Regions from separate parts of the Pseudodesulfovibrio piezophilus C1TLV30 genome, predicted to be linked through region 1. Evidence: predicted binding sites of a transcription regulator. Region 1 holds the regulator's gene; each other region holds the start of a gene.
What was found. The regulator sigma-54, encoded in region 1, starts transcription at its own class of promoters, with help from an activator protein. The targets are predictions, from matches to a motif close to CTGGCACGGNNNNTGCTT.
Positions count from the first base shown of each region.

Region 2: gabT (4-aminobutyrate--2-oxoglutarate transaminase) is a predicted target of sigma-54. The motif match lies at 3,364-3,381, and genes of this name have one in related genera.
Region 3: BN4_RS12110 (flagellar hook protein FlgE) is a predicted target of sigma-54. The motif match lies at 3,074-3,091, and genes of this name have one in related genera.

Region 1 is NC_020409.1:574,166-580,163, reverse strand. Features, by position in the region: gene kdsA (3-deoxy-8-phosphooctulonate synthase) at 1-234, shown strand, start outside; gene BN4_RS02850 (KdsC family phosphatase) at 227-754, shown strand; gene lptC (LPS export ABC transporter periplasmic protein LptC) at 755-1,357, shown strand; gene BN4_RS02840 (LptA/OstA family protein) at 1,529-2,221, shown strand; gene lptB (LPS export ABC transporter ATP-binding protein) at 2,221-2,946, shown strand; gene rpoN (RNA polymerase factor sigma-54) at 3,189-4,595, shown strand; gene hpf (ribosome hibernation-promoting factor, HPF/YfiA family) at 4,633-5,172, shown strand; gene BN4_RS02820 (PTS sugar transporter subunit IIA) at 5,176-5,625, shown strand; gene rapZ (RNase adapter RapZ) at 5,645-5,998, shown strand, end outside.
Region 2 is NC_020409.1:3,226,228-3,232,225, reverse strand. Features, by position in the region: gene BN4_RS14975 (HAD family hydrolase) at 1-315, shown strand, start outside; gene BN4_RS14970 (hypothetical protein) at 501-1,235, shown strand; gene BN4_RS14965 (sigma 54-interacting transcriptional regulator) at 1,324-3,075, shown strand; gene gabT (4-aminobutyrate--2-oxoglutarate transaminase) at 3,446-4,750, shown strand; gene BN4_RS14955 (ABC transporter substrate-binding protein) at 4,780-5,998, shown strand, end outside.
Region 3 is NC_020409.1:2,571,188-2,577,185, reverse strand. Features, by position in the region: gene BN4_RS12130 (HoxN/HupN/NixA family nickel/cobalt transporter) at 1-547, shown strand, start outside; gene BN4_RS12125 (glycosyltransferase family 4 protein) at 678-1,814, shown strand; gene BN4_RS12120 (Hpt domain-containing protein) at 1,891-2,235, shown strand; gene BN4_RS12115 (OmpH family outer membrane protein) at 2,316-2,858, opposite strand; gene BN4_RS12110 (flagellar hook protein FlgE) at 3,187-4,815, shown strand; gene BN4_RS12105 (tetratricopeptide repeat protein) at 5,045-5,998, shown strand, end outside.

The DNA.
Region 1 (5,998 bases):
GCAACCCATTCGGTCCAGTTGCCGGGGGGGCTTGGCAAGGCCTCTGGAGGGCAGCGGGAATATATTCCTGTTTTGGCTTCGGCTGCAGTTGCCGCCGGTGCAAACGGGGTTTTTATGGAGTGCCACCCTGATCCGGATAATGCAAAATGTGATGGGCCGAACAGTTTGCCACTTGATGCTGTGGAGGCTCTCCTCACCCGCCTCAAGGCTCTTTGGGAGTTGAATAATGGCTGATCGTGCTTTCAAGCTTGCCCAGAATATAAAATTGCTTGTGCTTGATGTTGATGGGGTTTTAACAGATGGAGGTTTGTACTATACCAATGAAGGTATGGTCATGAAACGGTTTAATGTTCAGGATGGTCTCGGTATCAAACTCGCCCAGACGGCAGGGCTTGAAATTGGTGTTATCACCGGGTTGGATCAACCTCCGGTTGAAAAAAGAATCTCTGAGCTTGGTATTAAGCATTATTATGCTGGCAATCATCGAAAAGTTCCTTACTTGATTGAAATGTGTGATAAAATAGGAATAAAGCCATCTGAAGCTGCATTTATTGGAGATGACTGGATTGACCTCGGAGTAATGAAATATGCCGGACTCGCGATGAGTGTGTCCAATGCCATGCCCGAAGTTCTTGAGATTGCAGATTGGGTCTCTACTAAGCGTGGAGGCCATGGTGCGGTTCGTGAAGCCATTAGCTATATTCTCAAAGCTCGTGGCTTATTTGAAGATGCCATGAAGCGGTGGGTAGACTAGATGAAAAGGCGTTCTGCGCTTTTCTTTATACTCATTTTTGCTCTTGGTTTGCTCTTGGGGATAGCTATCAAGGAGACTTTTTTCACCGATATTCTTGTCACTCCAGAAAAAGCTTCGGGAGGTGGCAGTCGAGATGAAATTTTGGATCAATCAGATATTGTAGCGCAAGATATAGAACTGGTCCAAGGAAAGCAGGGGGCTATGACGTGGAAGTTGCTTGCAAAAAAAGCTCAGTACAATCAGGAAAGAAAACTCATTGGCGTTGAGCATCCCCAATTGACAGCTTTTTATGGCGAAGATCGACAAGAAGTCTATGTCAAGGCTGATCTTGGCGATGTTGATCAATCCAATGATAATCTGACCTTATATGATAATGTGACGGGCCGGTTTGGTGATATTGAATTGCTTGCTCAACATCTCGATTATGTTGGTGCCATGCATAAGGTCTACCTTAAAGGTGGCGTCATTGTTCGTAGACCTGATATGACATTGACTGGTGCAGCCGTTGAAATTGATCTGATTAGTCGCGAACTCATCGCAGCTGGCGGGGTCGAGGCCTTATTCTCTCCCCAAAAATATAGTGGTATGTCCCTTAATAAATAGAGATATGGTGTGTTTTCTATGAAACGTATTTCCCTCTCCATAATTTTTTGTGTCTGCATCATGGTTGCTGCATCTTCGGTTTACGCCGATGGGTGGGGGGAAATCCGTGAAGCCACTCAGAATTTGAATGTTCGAGCCAAGAGAACTGCTCAGAGTAAACACAGAGTCACCTTGTTAAAAGGACAGAAAGTCAAAGTTGATTTTGTTGAAGGGAATTGGGGGGCCGTCTTCGACCTCAATGCCACCGCACATGACGAGAAGGATGCTCTTGGATATTCTCATATGCGTTTTTTGGCACCGGCCCAGATGAAGCAGGAAAATGAGAAAGATATCGTAGTTTCTTCAATACCTTTACCTCCCAGTGGGGAAGGTGAAGTCAAGGCCGACGTTCAAGCAGAAGCTCCTTTTTCACCAAGTGCATTTGGTGTCACTCCGGGAAGAGTTCCTATCAAGATATCTTCAGAACGCATGATTTATGATGAGAGTGGGAAGATGGTTTCTTTTGTTGGAAATGTCGTTGCTGAACATGGTGATTTAACTCTTTGGGCCCATAAATTGTCTGCATACCTTGCTTCGAGCTCTGATAAAAAATTTTCGGCTGACAGTATTGATAAAATCGTAGCAGAAGGGAGTGTGAAAGCCCAAAAAGGGCGTTCACGAGGATCATGTGGCAAGTTGATTTATTTTGTCAGTCGTCAAGTGCTTCGGATGGAAGATAATCCTCAATTACAGGATGGTCCTAACAGTTTAACAGGTGACGTCATTAATTTTTACGCCAAGGAAAATCGAAGTGAGGTTGTTGGTGGAAATGGCAAGAGAGTACAGGCTGTTTTTATGACCCCTGACAGTGTCAAGGTGCAATAATGTCTGATGGTTTGATAGCAACAAATCTGTCCAAAAGGTACGGCCAAAAGGAAGTTGTACACGGCATAAATCTGGAACTGAATCCACAAGAAGTCGTTGGATTGCTTGGGCCAAATGGTGCAGGTAAAACAACTACTTTTTATATGCTTGTTGGGATTGTTAAGCCAAATACTGGGCAGGTTTCTTTGTCGGGGAAAGCTCTGACGAATAAACCTTTGCATGAGCGGGCTCGGCTTGGGGTGAGTTATCTTCCTCAGGAAAATTCTATTTTTAAAAAACTATCAGTTCGTCAGAATCTCGAAATAATACTTGAACAGACGTCTTTGAGTTCCAAGGCTCAGAAAAAAAGAGCTGAAGAGTTGATGGAGATGTTCACTATCAGCAAACTTGCGGATCAAGCAGCCATGTTTCTTTCAGGAGGGGAAAGACGTCGCTTGGAAATTGCAAGAGCGCTCATAATGGATCCGAAATTTATTTTGTTGGATGAGCCTTTTGCCGGTGTTGACCCTATTGCTGTTATTGATATTCAGGATATCATTTCCGTTCTGAAAAGCATGGGGATAGGGATTCTTATTTCTGATCATAATGTTAGAGAAACATTGAATATTTGTGATAGAGCATATCTTGTCTACGAGGGGACTGTTATTCTCGAAGGGACTCCAGATATTATCGTGCAAGACAGTCGAGCTCGTCAAATCTATCTCGGTGAGGATTTTCGTCTTTGATTTCTTTTTTTTGTGCCTTTCAACTCATTGATGATTTACACATACCGTAAACATTGGTACACTTCTTTCATATCATTTTCTCTTTCTCATTAATCCAATAGTTACAATATATTACTCAAGGAATGGCTTGCTTACAGATTTTCGCTGTGGCATAGTAGCAGCGAGATGTAGTAAAAAAACTATTAATGTAGAAGAATATAACTTGAAATATAGATCTTGTTTAGTCTTTAAGGCTTCATAATATGGGACTTGAACTCAGACAACAACTCAAGCTTTCTCAGCAACTGGTCATGACTCCCCAGTTGCAGCAGGCCATAAAGCTGTTGCAACTTTCTCGCCTTGAGCTTTTGGAAACTGTTCAACAGGAACTTCTGGAAAACCCTTTTCTGGAAGAAACAGAAATTGAGACAGAAATCCGAGAGAAAGAGGAGTTAACTGAATCTCAAGCAGAAGAAGAGCTTGTGCGGACAGCTGATTGGGAAAATTATTTGGGAGAATTCTCAAGTACTTCTAAGCAGGCGTCGGCACGTGATTCCGAGGTACCTGAAGAAGGACTTTCTTTTGAGGCTCGGCTTGCCTCAAAACCCTCACTGGATGGGCATATGAGCTGGCAAATGAGATTGTCTAATTTCTCAGAATCAGAAATTGCTATCGGTGAAATCATTATCGGTAATCTTGACCATAATGGCTATCTTCAGGCCACTAATGAAGAAATTATGAGCATGGTCGATGCTTCGGATGAAGAAATTGAAGCTGTGATTTTGCGACTCCAGCGGTTGGACCCTGTTGGTGTGGCTGCTCGAACGCCACAAGAATGTCTTCTCGTGCAAATGGATGTTTTAGGGCTTGATGATCCTATTCTGTTCTCCTTGGTTAAGGACCATCTGGAAGATCTCGAAAAAAACCGTTATAAGCCCTTAGCTAGGAAATTTAAAATTTCCATGGAAGACCTCAAGAGTTATCTTGATTTAATGCAGACGTTGGATCCTATGCCTGGGACCAATTTTTCCAGTACAGAACCTCACTATGTAAGTCCTGATGTCTTTGTATACAAGTACGGTGATGAATTTGTGATTATCCTTAATGAGGATGGGATGCCTCGATTGCAGATGAATTCATTTTACATGGACACTATGCGGGATGTTGCGGATAAGGAAAAAGATTATTTTCAGGAAAAGATGCGTTCTGCCGCGTGGTTGATGAAAAGTCTGTACCAGAGGCAGAGAACGTTGTATAAAGTAGTCGACAGCATCGTACGATTTCAAAGAGGTTTTTTTGAAGAAGGAGTTACAAAACTCAGGCCTTTAATTCTTAAGGAAGTTGCTGAAGATATCGAAATGCATGAATCCACCGTGAGTCGGATTACCACAAGTAAATATGTTTCGACTCCTCATGGTATCTTTGAGTTGAAATTTTTCTTCAACAGCGCATTGGATTTGAATGATGGTTCGCAAGTCGGTTCAGAAAGTGTTAAGGCACTCATCAAAAAAATGATAGCGAACGAAGATACTAAAAGACCGTTAAGTGATGAAAAAATTGGTGAAATTCTTAAGGATGAGCTTGATGTTAATATAGCTCGACGTACTGTTGCCAAGTACCGTTCAGCAATGGGAATTGCATCTTCTTCAAAGCGTAAACAATATTTCTAAGTTCAGTTTCTTTCACCTTTTGAACAGGAGGTAGTGTATGAACATAAGCTTCACTTTCAAGAATTTTGAGCCGTCTGACCATTTGAAGGGTTATGCACAAAAGAGATTTGAAAAGATAGGTAAGTTCGTTCCCGACTCCGAAGCAGATCTCCAAGTCAATCTTTTAGTAGAAAAGTTTCGGCACAAGGCTGATGTTATTTTGAATGCTGACAACATTCATATCTCTGCATATGAAGATTCAGAAGATATGTATTCTACCATTGACATGGTTTTGGATAAGCTTGAGGCTCAACTGCGTAGAATGCGTGAAAAGGTCAAGAATAGAAGCAAGCAGGCTCGTGGCAATAAGGTTCAAATGAACTTCTTTTCATATGACGATGTGACAGGAGAACATATACCTACAATTGTTGGCACTGATAGTTACGAAGCAAAGCCAATGTCAATAGATGAGGCTGCGGAGCAATTAAACACGTTTGATAATGAATTCCTCGTTTTTCTGAATGCGGAAACTGAGGATGTTAATGTAATTTATAAGCGAAAGAATGGCGATTACGGATTAATCGACCCTGGTAATTAAATTATGAAACTCGGTGATTATTTAGAAAAGAATTTCGTTCTTTTCAATCTCGCCTCTGATACAAAATCTGAGGCTTTGACAGAACTTCTCGCCCCTATTGGCGAAGCATATCCTGAGATGGACACGGACCAAGCGGTTCGTGTCCTTCTTGAACGTGAGAGCCTGGGAACAACCGGCATTGGTGACGGGATAGCCATTCCTCACGGCAAACTTGAAAATATCGAGAAGGTTGTTATCGCTGTGGGACGAAGTCTCCAAGGGGTCGAATTTGAAGCCCTTGATCATAAGCCATGCTCAATCTTTTTCCTTGTTCTTGCACCTGAGAATAGTGCTGGTATGCACCTTCGTATATTGGCCCAAATCTCACGCATTCTTAAGGATGAGGCTTTTCGAAAACGTTTTATTGAGACTGAATCTCATGATGAGTTATGGCAACTTCTCCAAGATGTTTAAGGTCTTTTAGGATGATTTCTTGATTTCCCACAATTCTTTTCCCGTTGTTGTCGTTACAGGTATTTCTGGTTCCGGCAAAAGTACAGCACTCAAGGTCTTCGAAGATTTGGGTTTTTTCTGTATTGATGGGCTTCCTTCGAGTATGTCTGCTAAAATTGCTGAATTAATTTTAAAGCAGGATTCAAAATACCGAGGGTTGGCTCTTGGGATGGATATGCGGCAACTTGAGTTCAATGATGGTTGGAATCATGCGCTCAAAGAGTTGGCTGCAATGGGAATTGTTCCTCAAGTTCTTTTCTTGGAGGCAAAACAGCCGGAACTTGTTCGACGATATGCCACTACCAGACGGCTCCACCCTTTGGAAAGTCAATCC
Region 2 (5,998 bases), 990 kb from region 1:
GGGATAGGTTCTTTTATCGATTTCGCCCTGACAGGTGATGATTTTGACAATGGAAAACCAGCCCCGGACCCGTACAGATTGGCATGCAAAAAAATGGGGATTCCCCATTCCCGCGGACTGGTCGTGGAAGATTCCAGGGTTGGTGTCGCGTCAGCGGCTGCCGCAGGACTGACTGTCATTGCATGGCCCGATGCATCCTCTTCCTTCACCAGTGAGGATTTTGCCAAAGCAGACTATCTCATCAGCTCCCTCGAGGAATTTCCGGCTCATCTTCTGGGCCTGACCCAGGCTGATATGGCCTCGCTCACAAAATAAATCGACACAATGACAAAAGCCAACAAGGCAGCTCTCTCCACCGGGTTCAGCCCCCGAGATACGCATTGGTGTCAAATCATTCAGGAGCCGCGCCTTTTGACATGCTTTTCCCAGCATAATAATGCCTGCCGAGCATACGGCTGAAGCCATGAGACAATCTCTCGTGGCAAAAAAGGGAGCACGCAATGCGGTACTATCTGTGCATAGATGATACAGACACCATGGAAACCAAGGGCACAGGATGGCTCATGGAACAGGCCTGTACTGAAATGGAAGAGCGTGGCCTTGGTCAGTTTTCCCGTATCAGCCGCCACCAACTCTTTGTCCATGAAGATGTCCCGTACACATCACACAACAGTTCAATGTGTGTGGAAATCACAGCCTGTCCCTCTGCTGACGAGCTTGTCCGGTATATGCAAAGATACCTCGAGACACGGGCAGCTCATGGTTCAGACCCTGGTCTGTGCATGATTTCCGACACACTTTCGGAAGACGCGTGGCAACACCTTGTTCACTTTGGCCTCGCGGCCAAGACAACGGTCCTCAACAAGAAATTAGCCTATGCGCTGGCGAAACAACTCTCGGTTCACCTGACGGAACACGGCGGAACCGGCGATGGCGTTGTTGGCGCTTTAGCCGGAGTCGGTCTTCGCATGATGGGCAACGATGGCCGCTACAGGGGCTGGCACCACCTGGGACCGGCTGGAACCGTGATGCAGAGTGGAGAAATCACACGCCTCTGCACAGCTCGAATGATTCTGGATGAAAATGGGAACCCGCTTGCCGATTCGGTCCCGGTCATTCTGCAGGACAGAATCAAACTGATACGTCGGAACAGCCAGCCCGTGCTTCTGACCCACCCCGGAACTGCAAACGAAGACAGACATCTGCTCTCCAAAGACATGCTGAAAAAGTATTGATGCTCATGATGCAGCACTGAAAACCCGCAGACAGCATCCTCCCTCCTTCCACCATTCCCTTTAGGTCGCGTCTTTGCTATGAAGCCGCATGACCATAAACGTAAATCTCTTCGCCATACTGGATGCCGTCAGCTATGCTGTGGTGGCTGTCGATCTGGACTGTCGCGTCATCTACCTCAATAAACCAGCGACTCAATTCCTTCAGGCACGGGGACGTGCAGAAGCCGAATATATCGGGCATGACAGCGAGACACTCCTGCCCCTCGCAACACCCAAAGTCCGTGAAGCATTGATCGGAAACGAGTTCAAGCATGGAGAAGGGCGTATCGTGGCAAAGGGCAAGGAACTTTTCTACGAAATCACACCGCTGATGATCGAGGAGAGACTCGCAGGGGCCGTCATCAGCCTGCAACGCCCGGAGCGATATGAAGAACTGGCATGCAACCTGGTCACCTATCAGAACATGGCTCGCCAGCTTCAGACAATCTTTCAGTCCTCCAGCGATGGGATATGGGTCACGGATGGCAACGGAACCATTCTCGATATCAACAAGGCATCCAAACGGCTCAATGCCATCGATGGCTCCACGCTCATCGGAAAGAACGTCAAGGTCATGCTTGATGACGGTATCATAGATGATGCTGTAACCCTGCATGTCATGGAAACAGGCCAGCAGCATACGATCATTCAACATATCAAAAGCACTGGAAAACAACTTCTGGTCACCGGAACCCCTGCATTTGATGATCATGGCAACCTCTTTCTGGTCGTGGTCAACGAGCGTGACATCACGGATCTGAACATGTTGCGTGAAAATCTGGAACAAGCCCGGCGACTCCAGGCCAAGGTGCGGGAAGAATTGGACGACCTGACCATGCTTGAATTCCGCCATGGCGGCGTGGTTGCCGAATCAAAGTCCATGCGTCAGGTTTTGAGCACCTGTTTACGACTCTCCAAACTGGAAGCGACAACTCTGTTATTGCTTGGCGAATCCGGCACAGGGAAAGGGTTACTGGCGAAATTCATTCATAAAAGTGGTCCCAACAAACAGAAACCATTCATCTCCGTCAACTGTGCCGCCCTGCCAGATTCGCTTTTCGAAGCCGAACTGTTCGGGTATCAAAAAGGCGCTTTCACCGGTGCGGTGGAGACAGGACGAGTCGGTCTCATCGAACTCGCGGAAGATGGCACTCTGTTTCTCGATGAAGTGGGGGAAACCCCCTTGGCAAGCCAGGCAAAACTGCTCAAATGTCTTGATGAACGCGAATATTTTCCACTGGGAGCGAGTAAACCCAAGCAACTCAAATGCAACATCATTGCCGCGACCAACAGGGACCTCGACGCCATGGTCCTGTCCAAACGCTTCCGCAAAGACCTCCTCTATCGGCTCAACACCTTCACTGTCTCCATCCCTCCCCTGCGAGAACGCCCCGAAGACCTCTTTGAACTGGTCGCTATGATTCTCCGGCAATGCAATACGAAATACAGCACGGATAAACGCATCACCCCAAAACTCTTTGATCAGCTACAGCGCTACCCTTTTCCCGGTAATGTACGTGAATTGAAGGGACTTATTCGTAAAGGCGTGGTGATGAGTGATGAACCGATCCTGGATGAATTTCTCTTCGATCTGCTCAAGACAGACTCTTCCATTCCCAAGGAAACGGAAAATATCACCTTGCCCCAGGCCATAGACTCAGTCGAACGTAAAATGCTCGCCAAAGTGAGAACCTTTTGTTCCGGTACTCGGGAAATGGCCTCCTACCTCGGCGTCAGTCAACCCACCGTAGTTCGCAAGTTGAAGAAACACGGTATCCGCCCTCCAAAAGAAAACGCCTGACCTGCATTTTGATTCATTTATGAATCACCCTAAAAAACCCCAGTCAATATTTTATAAAAACTGATCAACTAGCTGAAATTATTATATATAAAGTATAAATATTCCGTATTTGAATCTGGACACTCTCTCAACAAATCAACCATTCTTGTCTTAAACGACGCCAGTGATTCATACATGAATCACCTTTTAAGCAAAAATTCCCCATTTCCGATTCACTAACGAATCGCGTTAAAAGGAAACCCAAAGACATTCTCTTATAAATCACCATAATATAACAATAAATATTCCAAGGCACACCCTTTGCTCTCTGAAACATATTGGTGACAGAACAAAACCATCGTTAATTTCAATATTCGAGAAAGGAATTCACATGACACAATCATCGCAAGACGTTTTGTCAAGACGTGCAAAGGCAGTCCCTCCAGGAGTATTCAACGCCACAAAGATTATCGCAGCCAAGGCCGAAGGGGCGGTAATTACGGATATCGAAGGGCGTGAATATATCGATTTCGCCGGAGGAATTGGTGTTGTCAACATCGGACACAACAGCCCCCGAGTCGTTGCCGCGATCAAGGAGCAGGCGGACAAACTGCTCCACTCCTGCTTTCATATCGTCATGTATGAAGGGTATATTTCCCTTGCCGAGAAGCTTATCAAGATAGCGCCAGGTAATTTCGAGAAGCGGGCAGCCCTTTTCAATAGTGGGGCCGAAGCAGTGGAAAATGCGATCAAGATATCGCGAAAAGCCACGGGCAAGCAGGGTGTTGTGGTCTTCGAAAACTCATTTCACGGCCGCACACTGCTCACCATGTCCCTGACCAGTAAGGTCAAGCCATACAAGTTCGGATTTGGTCCCTTTGCCCCCGAGATATACCGGATTCCCCACGCCTACTGTTATCGCTGCCCCATCGGTCGGGAATACCCTTCCTGCGATGTGGGATGTGCAGACGCCCTGAGCAAAATGTTTATCGGCCAATCTGCCCCCGAAAATATTGCCTGCCTGATTGTCGAACCGGTCTCTGGCGAAGGCGGATTCATTACTCCTCCCAAGGAATACTACGCCAAACTCAAAGCTATCTGCGAAGAAAACGACATCGTATTCATCGCTGATGAAATCCAAAGTGGCTTTGGTCGCACCGGACGGATGCTCGCCATGGAACATTGGGGTGTTGTTCCTGACCTGACCACCGTGGCCAAATCAATGGGCGGTGGCATGCCAATATCCGCCGTGGTCGGCAAAGCTGAGCTGATGGATGCTCCGCAGGTTGGGGGGCTGGGAGGCACGTACGGTGGCAACCCTGTGTGCGCAGCAGCCTCGCTGGCTGCCATTGAAACCATTGAGGAAGACAACCTCCTGGCCGTTGCTGAAAAACTGGGAGAAACCCTCCGCACCAAATTCGAAGGACTGATGGACAAGTTCCCCATCATCGGCGATGTGCGTGGCAAGGGTCCCATGCTCGCACTGGAGCTGGTCCACTCAAGAGAAACCAAAGAACCCGCTGCGGACAAGACCCGTGAACTGGTCGCATACTGCCTGGAGAGAGGCTTGATTCTCCTTTCATGCGGCAACTACGGGAACGTCATCCGCACCCTGATGCCCTTGGTCATCACCGAGGAACAAGTGGAAAAAGCCCTCTCCATCATGGAAGAGGGATTCGTAGCAATTTCTAAATAAGTAAACGTTTAGCTATCAGGAGAGAGAGAATGAAACGGATTTACTTGCTGGTACTGGGGCTTGCAATGAGCCTGGTCCTGCCGTCACTGGCTTTTGCCCAAACCACTGTCAAAGTTGGAAACATCCTTCCCTTGTCCGGTCCCTCCGCGTCGGTCGGCCAGCAGGGAAAACAAGCTCGGGAAATGGCTGTTGAGGAAATCAACGCTGCCGGGGGTATCAAATCCCTGGGCGGAGCCAAAATCGAATTGCTTTATGCTGATTCCAAGTCCGACCCCAATGTCGGCGTGACAGAGGCCGAGCGCTTCATCAACACGGAAAATGTCCATGTCCTCACTGGCGCATGGAACTCCGGCGTCACCTACCCGTCCACAGCTGTTGCCGAACGATATGGCATCCCCTACATCGTGCCCGTATCCGTCCGCGATACCATCACGGAGCGAGGATTCAAGAACGTCTTCAGGATTGCTGCCAAGGATTCCTGGTGGACCCGCGATCAGTTCGCTTTCCTCAAGGACATGGAAAAGGAATTTGGCGAGAAGCTGTCCACCGTGGCCTTTGTTTACGAAAACGGCGACTGGGGGACCGGTTTTGCTTCCCAGTGGAGAAAGCTTGCCGAAGCCTCCGGCTACAAAGTGGTCCTGGATGAACCGTATCCTTCTTCCGCCACAGACCTGACTCCGGTCGTCAACAAGATCCGTCGCGCCCATCCCGATGTTCTGATGCTGGTCTCCAACGCTGCAGACGCCATCCTCCTGACCAACACCCTGGCGGACTACAAAGTCAGCCCCAAGGTGATCATCGGTTCCGGAGGAGGGCATGCCGACCCGACCTTCATGTCTGGCTGCGGCGACAATGCCAAATACATCTTCGATATTGTCGAATGGGAAGCCGACGTCAACAAAGCTGGGGCAAAGGAAGTTAATGCCAAATACAAGGAACGCTACGGCAACAACCTGACAGGTGAAGCCGTGGATGCCTATATCTCCATGTACATGCTGGCCGATGCCCTGGAACGGGCCGGATCCCTGGAGCCTGATGCAATTCGCAAAGCTCTGGCGGAAACCGACTACAAAACAGGCCGTGGTATGATCGTGACCTATGATTCCGTGAAATTCGATGAAACCGGTCAGAATGAAAACGCCGCGCTGGCCGTTGTCCAGATCAATGACATCGGAAAAGGGCTTGAGCGGATCACCGTGTGGCCCAAGGCTGCACGCCGTGCCGGTTACTCCCCTGTCTTCCCCATGC
Region 3 (5,998 bases), 1.6 Mb from region 1:
CCATATGGGGTCTGCAGCCGTGGCCGTCGGTGCCGCATACCTTGTTTTCTCCACCGGCATGGGCGGGTTTGCCGCTGCCAGTCGAGCTCTTCAACCGGCCAGTTACGCTCTTCTTGGTATCATGGGACTCTGCCTGTTGATCAAGGCTGTCCGGGATATCTTCCGTGGGGGAATTCTCATGGAAGCACCATGCGGGACAGGAAAGAGTGACACTCCTGCCAAACCGCATTTGCGAAGTGTCCTGCTCGTCTCGTTCATCACCGGCTTGATCCCCTGCCCCGGCGCGGCAGTCATCCTCGCCTTTTCCATCGGACAGGATATTCTCTGGGCAGGCATGGGTGCCATAATCAGTATGGCCATAGGAATGGGACTGACCACCACACTCTTTGCCTGGGCCGCCGTGGCCGCACGAAGTGCCACGCTCACGGTCTCCGGGGTCAACCGAAAATTTTTCAATGTCCTTTACGCAGCCCTTTCCCTGTGTGGAGCGGCCGGGATCACACTTTTCGGCGCTGTCCTTTTCATGAGCTCCAATGTCTGGCATTGAGAGGCGTGATCCAAAGCACCACCCCGATCTTGGCCGGAGACCAAAAAACCGAAATCGCTCCGGCTGGTTTTTCACGAGAGATGATGGTAGGGGCTGAGAAACCTCGCCAACCCAGGCTAGAACATTTGCCATGAAAATTCTGCATATCATTACAGGCCTCGATGTCGGTGGCGCAGAGACAATGCTCTTCCGCCTCATGACAGGGATGGATCGTGAACGCTTTACATCCCGTGTGGTCAGCCTTCTTGACCCCGGTCCAATGGGAGACCGACTCCGCGAGGCCGGATTCATGGTCGAAGGACTGGGAATGAAACGCGGGATACCTTCTCCCATGGGATTGCTTCGTCTGATGCGTCTGATTCGCTCATGGCGGCCGGAGGTGATTCAAACATGGCTCTATCATGCAGATCTGGCAGGATTGATTGCCACGCGGCTGGCCTTTCCAAAAGGAAAACGTCCAAAAGTCGTTTGGAATATTCGATGCTCTTTCATGGCTCTGGATGAATACCGGCGCATGACCGGCATCACACTCAGGGCGTGTGCGGCATTGTCTTCATTCCCTGATGCGATCCTGACCAACTCCCACGAAGCCAGGCGATTTCACATGCAGTTGGGCTACACTCCTCGTCGCTTCGAAGTCATCCCCAATGGCTTTGACACCATAACCATGGCTCCTGATATCACAGCCTCGCCAAGCGTGAGGGCCGAATTATCCTTGAGCGACTCCACTCTCCTTGTCGGCAATGTCGCAAGGTTTGATACCATGAAGGATCAGCGAACCATGATCATGGCCGCAGGACGAGTTGTCGCGTCATGCGATGCCACTGTGCTGCTGATAGGACGCGGCATGGACCATGACAACCTCGAAGTTGCGGCATGGATAGCCGAAGCAGGACTTCCCCCAGATCGCGTTCGTCTGCTCGGCCAACGCCGGGATATCCCACGCCTGATGGCAGCCATGGATATCCATGTCTCATCATCCATTGGGGAGAGCTTTCCCAATGTCGTAGGAGAATCCATGGCATGTGGAACCGTGAATATCGTCACGGATGTGGGCGATTCGGCTCTCCTGGTAGGGAAAACAGGAACAGTCATTCCACCCTCTGATGCAGAGCAACTGGCTGAGGCCATTCTCCGCCTCTGCAGGCTGTCGCCCTCGGAGCGGGAGCGGCTCGGCAGGCGTGCCCGCGAACACATCGAAAAAAAATTCACTCTCTCCCATGTGGTCAGACATTATGAAGAAATATACGAAGAGCTTATTATATAACGTTATAACACTTCCATTGACCTAACAGGAATGATACCACTCAGGCATCCATACCAGACATTAAATGGAGAGCATAATGACTGACTCGATATTCGACTCACATCAATTTTTGCAAAGCCTTGCTGGCGATGAAGAACTTGCGCATGAACTGCTGGGCGCATTCATGGAAGACAGCCCTGAACGCAAGAAAGCACTGGCCCAGGCTCTGGATGAAAACGATGCAGAGAAAGCCTCCAAACTTGCACACTCGTTGAAAGGCATGTGTGGCGTGGTGAGAGCCAAGCCTCTTGTTGATGTCGCACTTCTCATGGAGAATTCAGCCAGAGAGAATGACCTGGAAACCACCAAAACGCACTTTTCCGAATTTACTGTCAAACTGGATAAAGCTCATGAAGAAATGAAGACTTTCAGCCAAGGCTGATTTTCTCCTTCCCGATGAAATAAAAGGCCTGTTCGCATTGCGAACAGGCCTTTTATTTCATAATCCGAATGAGGCAGAAACTATTCTTTGCCTTCTTCCTTGGCAGGAGCTTCGGGAGCAGGAGTTGCTGCCTCAGGAGCAGCCGGAGCTTCAGGCTTGGAGAAGTCCAGTTCGAGCTTATCCATGGCGGCAACGATATCGTCGGTAATATCAACGGTGTCAGCTGCAGAAACGACAGATTCCTTGGTCAGAATCAGGGTCAGCCCTTTTTCCGTGCGGTAGTTCTCAAGCACTTCTTTGAACTTGGCATCGATCAGTGCAACAATACGCTGCTGTTCGCCGTTCATGACGCCCTGCAAATCGCCCATGGCAGCCTTGTAAGCGGCTACGTTTTCATCATTCTGTTCCGCCTGCATAGCCTTATAAGCGGCTTCAGCCTTTTTCTGGAGAGGTGCGCCAAGTTCCTGAAGGTAGGTCATGGCCTTGGCTGCTGCCTGGTTCTTTTGAAAGGCTGCGGCTTCGTCGACCACGCCAATGGTGATGCTTGCGGACTGCTGATTGCAACCGGCAAGAAGCATGAGGCCGAGCAAAGTTGCTCCAAGCAGGGTAGTGATCCGCTTCATATCATAATCTCCGTTCGTTACTGGTTTCATGTCACAGGACTCAAAGTCGGGGCAACCCTACCCATGCTTCGGGTACATGGCAAGAAAGAATGGATGCAAAGAGGCACTCTCTCGCACAGGATCTTTTTTCCCGAATTTCTCTTAAAACAGGCTACAGGGAATATATTCCATTAACTTTTCTTAATAAAACAAGCTTTTTGCCAAGATTTTTTTATCTGGCACATAGATTGCTTTTTACACACCGAGAAGGAATCGGGAAATATTTGCCGGGATTGGTCTCCCGGACGTTCCCAACCAGATCCGGGTTAAGGCCGGATTGGAGGCAGGTATGAGTTTTTCCAGTTTGTATATAGGCGCAACAGGTGTCATTGCCCATGGCGACCGTATGCAGGTCGTCAGTAACAACCTCGCCAATGTCGACACAATCGGATACAAGAAATCCGATGCCCTCTTCGCTGATCTGATCAGCAAACAGATGGCAGGAGGCGGAGCAGAGTATCAATCCGGTGCCAAGTATGCGAGCCAGATAGGCATGGGCGTGGGCATGGGAGAAATTCGCAATGTCTTCGAAGAAGGCGCGCTCGAAAGCTCGAACACGGTCACTGACCTCGCCATCACAGGCAATGGATTCTTCGGAATTCGCGATGCAAACGGAACCGGAAGCAGTTCTGACTCTTCCTATTATACTCGGGCAGGGGCATTCCGCTTTGACAATGAAGCATACCTCGTCAATCCACAGGGATATCGTCTGCAAGGGTATGCCGTTGACAGGGAAACCGGAGAAGTGGCGGCAGCAGCTTCGGACGTGCAACTCCCCTATGAGGATATTGTTGTCGATGGTGTAGCGACCCGGTTGATCAGGTCCGAACCTCTGGCCACATCCAGCGTCCAGATGGTTACCAACCTTGATGCAATGGCTGGCGATACATACAGCAGCTCCAGCAACCCCTTTTTCGCCATGCTCGAAGCATACGACGCCAGTAGTAATGAAAATGCCTCATCTCCTTTCGGCAATAACCTGCCCGCCTATTCAACGAGTTTGAATGTCTATGACGAAGACGGGAATGAACAGGATATGACAATCTACTTCGACCCGGTGGACTCCAATGCAATCTCCAATGCCTCCTCCGGTTTCACCTATTGGGAATATCTGATCGCCATGCCCGCATCTTCTGACGGTTCCAGCGCATATGGGACTTCGGCAGCCGGACTGGCAGGACTCGGTATTCTGACTTTCAACGCATCCGGCGAGTTGGTGGACCATTCGGCATTTGCACTGAATGCTTCCAGCGGGGCCGGCGGCAAGAGCCTGTCTTCCTGGGGGCAGGCCAGCTTCAGTGAAGACGGCAGACCAGAATTCGACTACACTTTTGGAAGCGAAGGCGCGGCCATTGGAGCTGCTCAGACTATCGCCTACGACTTTGGTCTTTCATCCAGTACCGGAACCTGGACATCGGGAGCCGGAGGGGCCGCGTCCGTCGGGACGAATACGGCAGCCCTCGCAGGAATGGCCAATCTGGCAGAACGGGATGCGCGATCTACAACGGATTATGACTCCGGGTCCGTGACCCTGTACCAAGACCAGAACGGATATTCATGGGGATACCTCGAAACCACGAGCGTGGATCGAGAAGGATTTCTGACAGGCCATTTTACCAATGGACAATCAGAAGAATTTTATCAGATCGCCATGTATCGCTTCAATAGTGAATGGGGTCTTCGTCGTGCCGGTTCCACCAACTTTCTGGCCACCGATGCCTCCGGTGACCCAATTGAAGGTGTCGCCAATGAAAACGGCCGTGGCACCATGCAGCAAAATTATCTGGAAACGAGCAATGTGGACCTGGCGGAAGAGTTCGCGACCATGATTATCACCCAACGCGGATACCAGGCAAACACCAAGGTCATCACCACTTCCGATTCCTTGCTTAACACCACAATCAGCATCAAACGATAGCCAGAGGCAGACGCAAGCACAGGGAGTCGTGGATGACGGTCACCCCCCATGGCTCCCTTCTTGAGCTGACTAGAGACTTTCCGATACTCTATCGAATAGACACTCTGACATGGTGAGCGACATCCATTCCAGCTGAAAAGGGGAAGGGAATCACGACCCACCGACTTGTCTTCAAGCATCAAAACGGATAGGGGACACACTCAATGCCGGAAAGCAAAGGAGCCCGTCCGTGACCGATATATTCCCACGTTCCGCCAAGGAAATCCTGAACGCTGTCAAGGAAGTGGAAAAAGACGCGGCAGGAGCAGCCGAAGCCTTGTACATGGCCGCAATGCTGGCCGAAACGCCCTTGCCCTATGATTTTGCCCTGTCAGTGGAAGGGACACCGCATAATCCTTCTCTCATCAATCCGGCTGCGGCCTTTTTCGCCGCCACAGTAACCATTAATCCACTGATCACACGACATCTGATCAAAATCGATGCAGATGAACAGATATTCCAACTTCACGAAGATGTCCGGCATGTCCTGCATGAAGCAATGACGTCTCAGGAACGTATTCAATGGGCAAGCAGGGCTATTTACGCCCTCAACCTCGTCCTTCCCGATGCAGAACCAGCCAATTGGCCGACAGTTGAGTGGCTCATGCCCCATGTCATGGCCTGCCGCACACTAGTCACGGATCTCGGAATCACAAGCGCGGCGGCTAACAGGGTATTACACCAGGCCGGATTCTCTCTCCATTATCAAAATCGTCACAGCGAGGCCGCTGATCTGCTGGATCATGCGTTGGCTGTGGACGTGGCTCTCAAGGGACGGCAGCATCCTGACATTTGTGCCGACCTGGAAGGGCTGGGAAACGTTCTCTGGGCAGGGCAAGACCATGAGCGGGCCGAAACCGCATTTGCGGGATGCCTGGAACTGCAAAAGGAAATTTTCACTGATAAAAACCCAATCACCGCTCCCATCCTCAACAGTCTGGCGGTAGTCCGCCAGGCTCTCGGCAAATGGAACGAAGCGGAAACAACCTTCAAGGAATGCCTGAGAGTCCTGACTCAAACCCATGGCGATGGACATCCCTCCATAGCCGCCTGTCTGAGTAATCTTGCCTTGCTTTATGAGGCCATGAACAAGCCGGAAGAAGCGCTTCGCCTGGCAGAACGATCTCTGGAAATAAACCGTGAT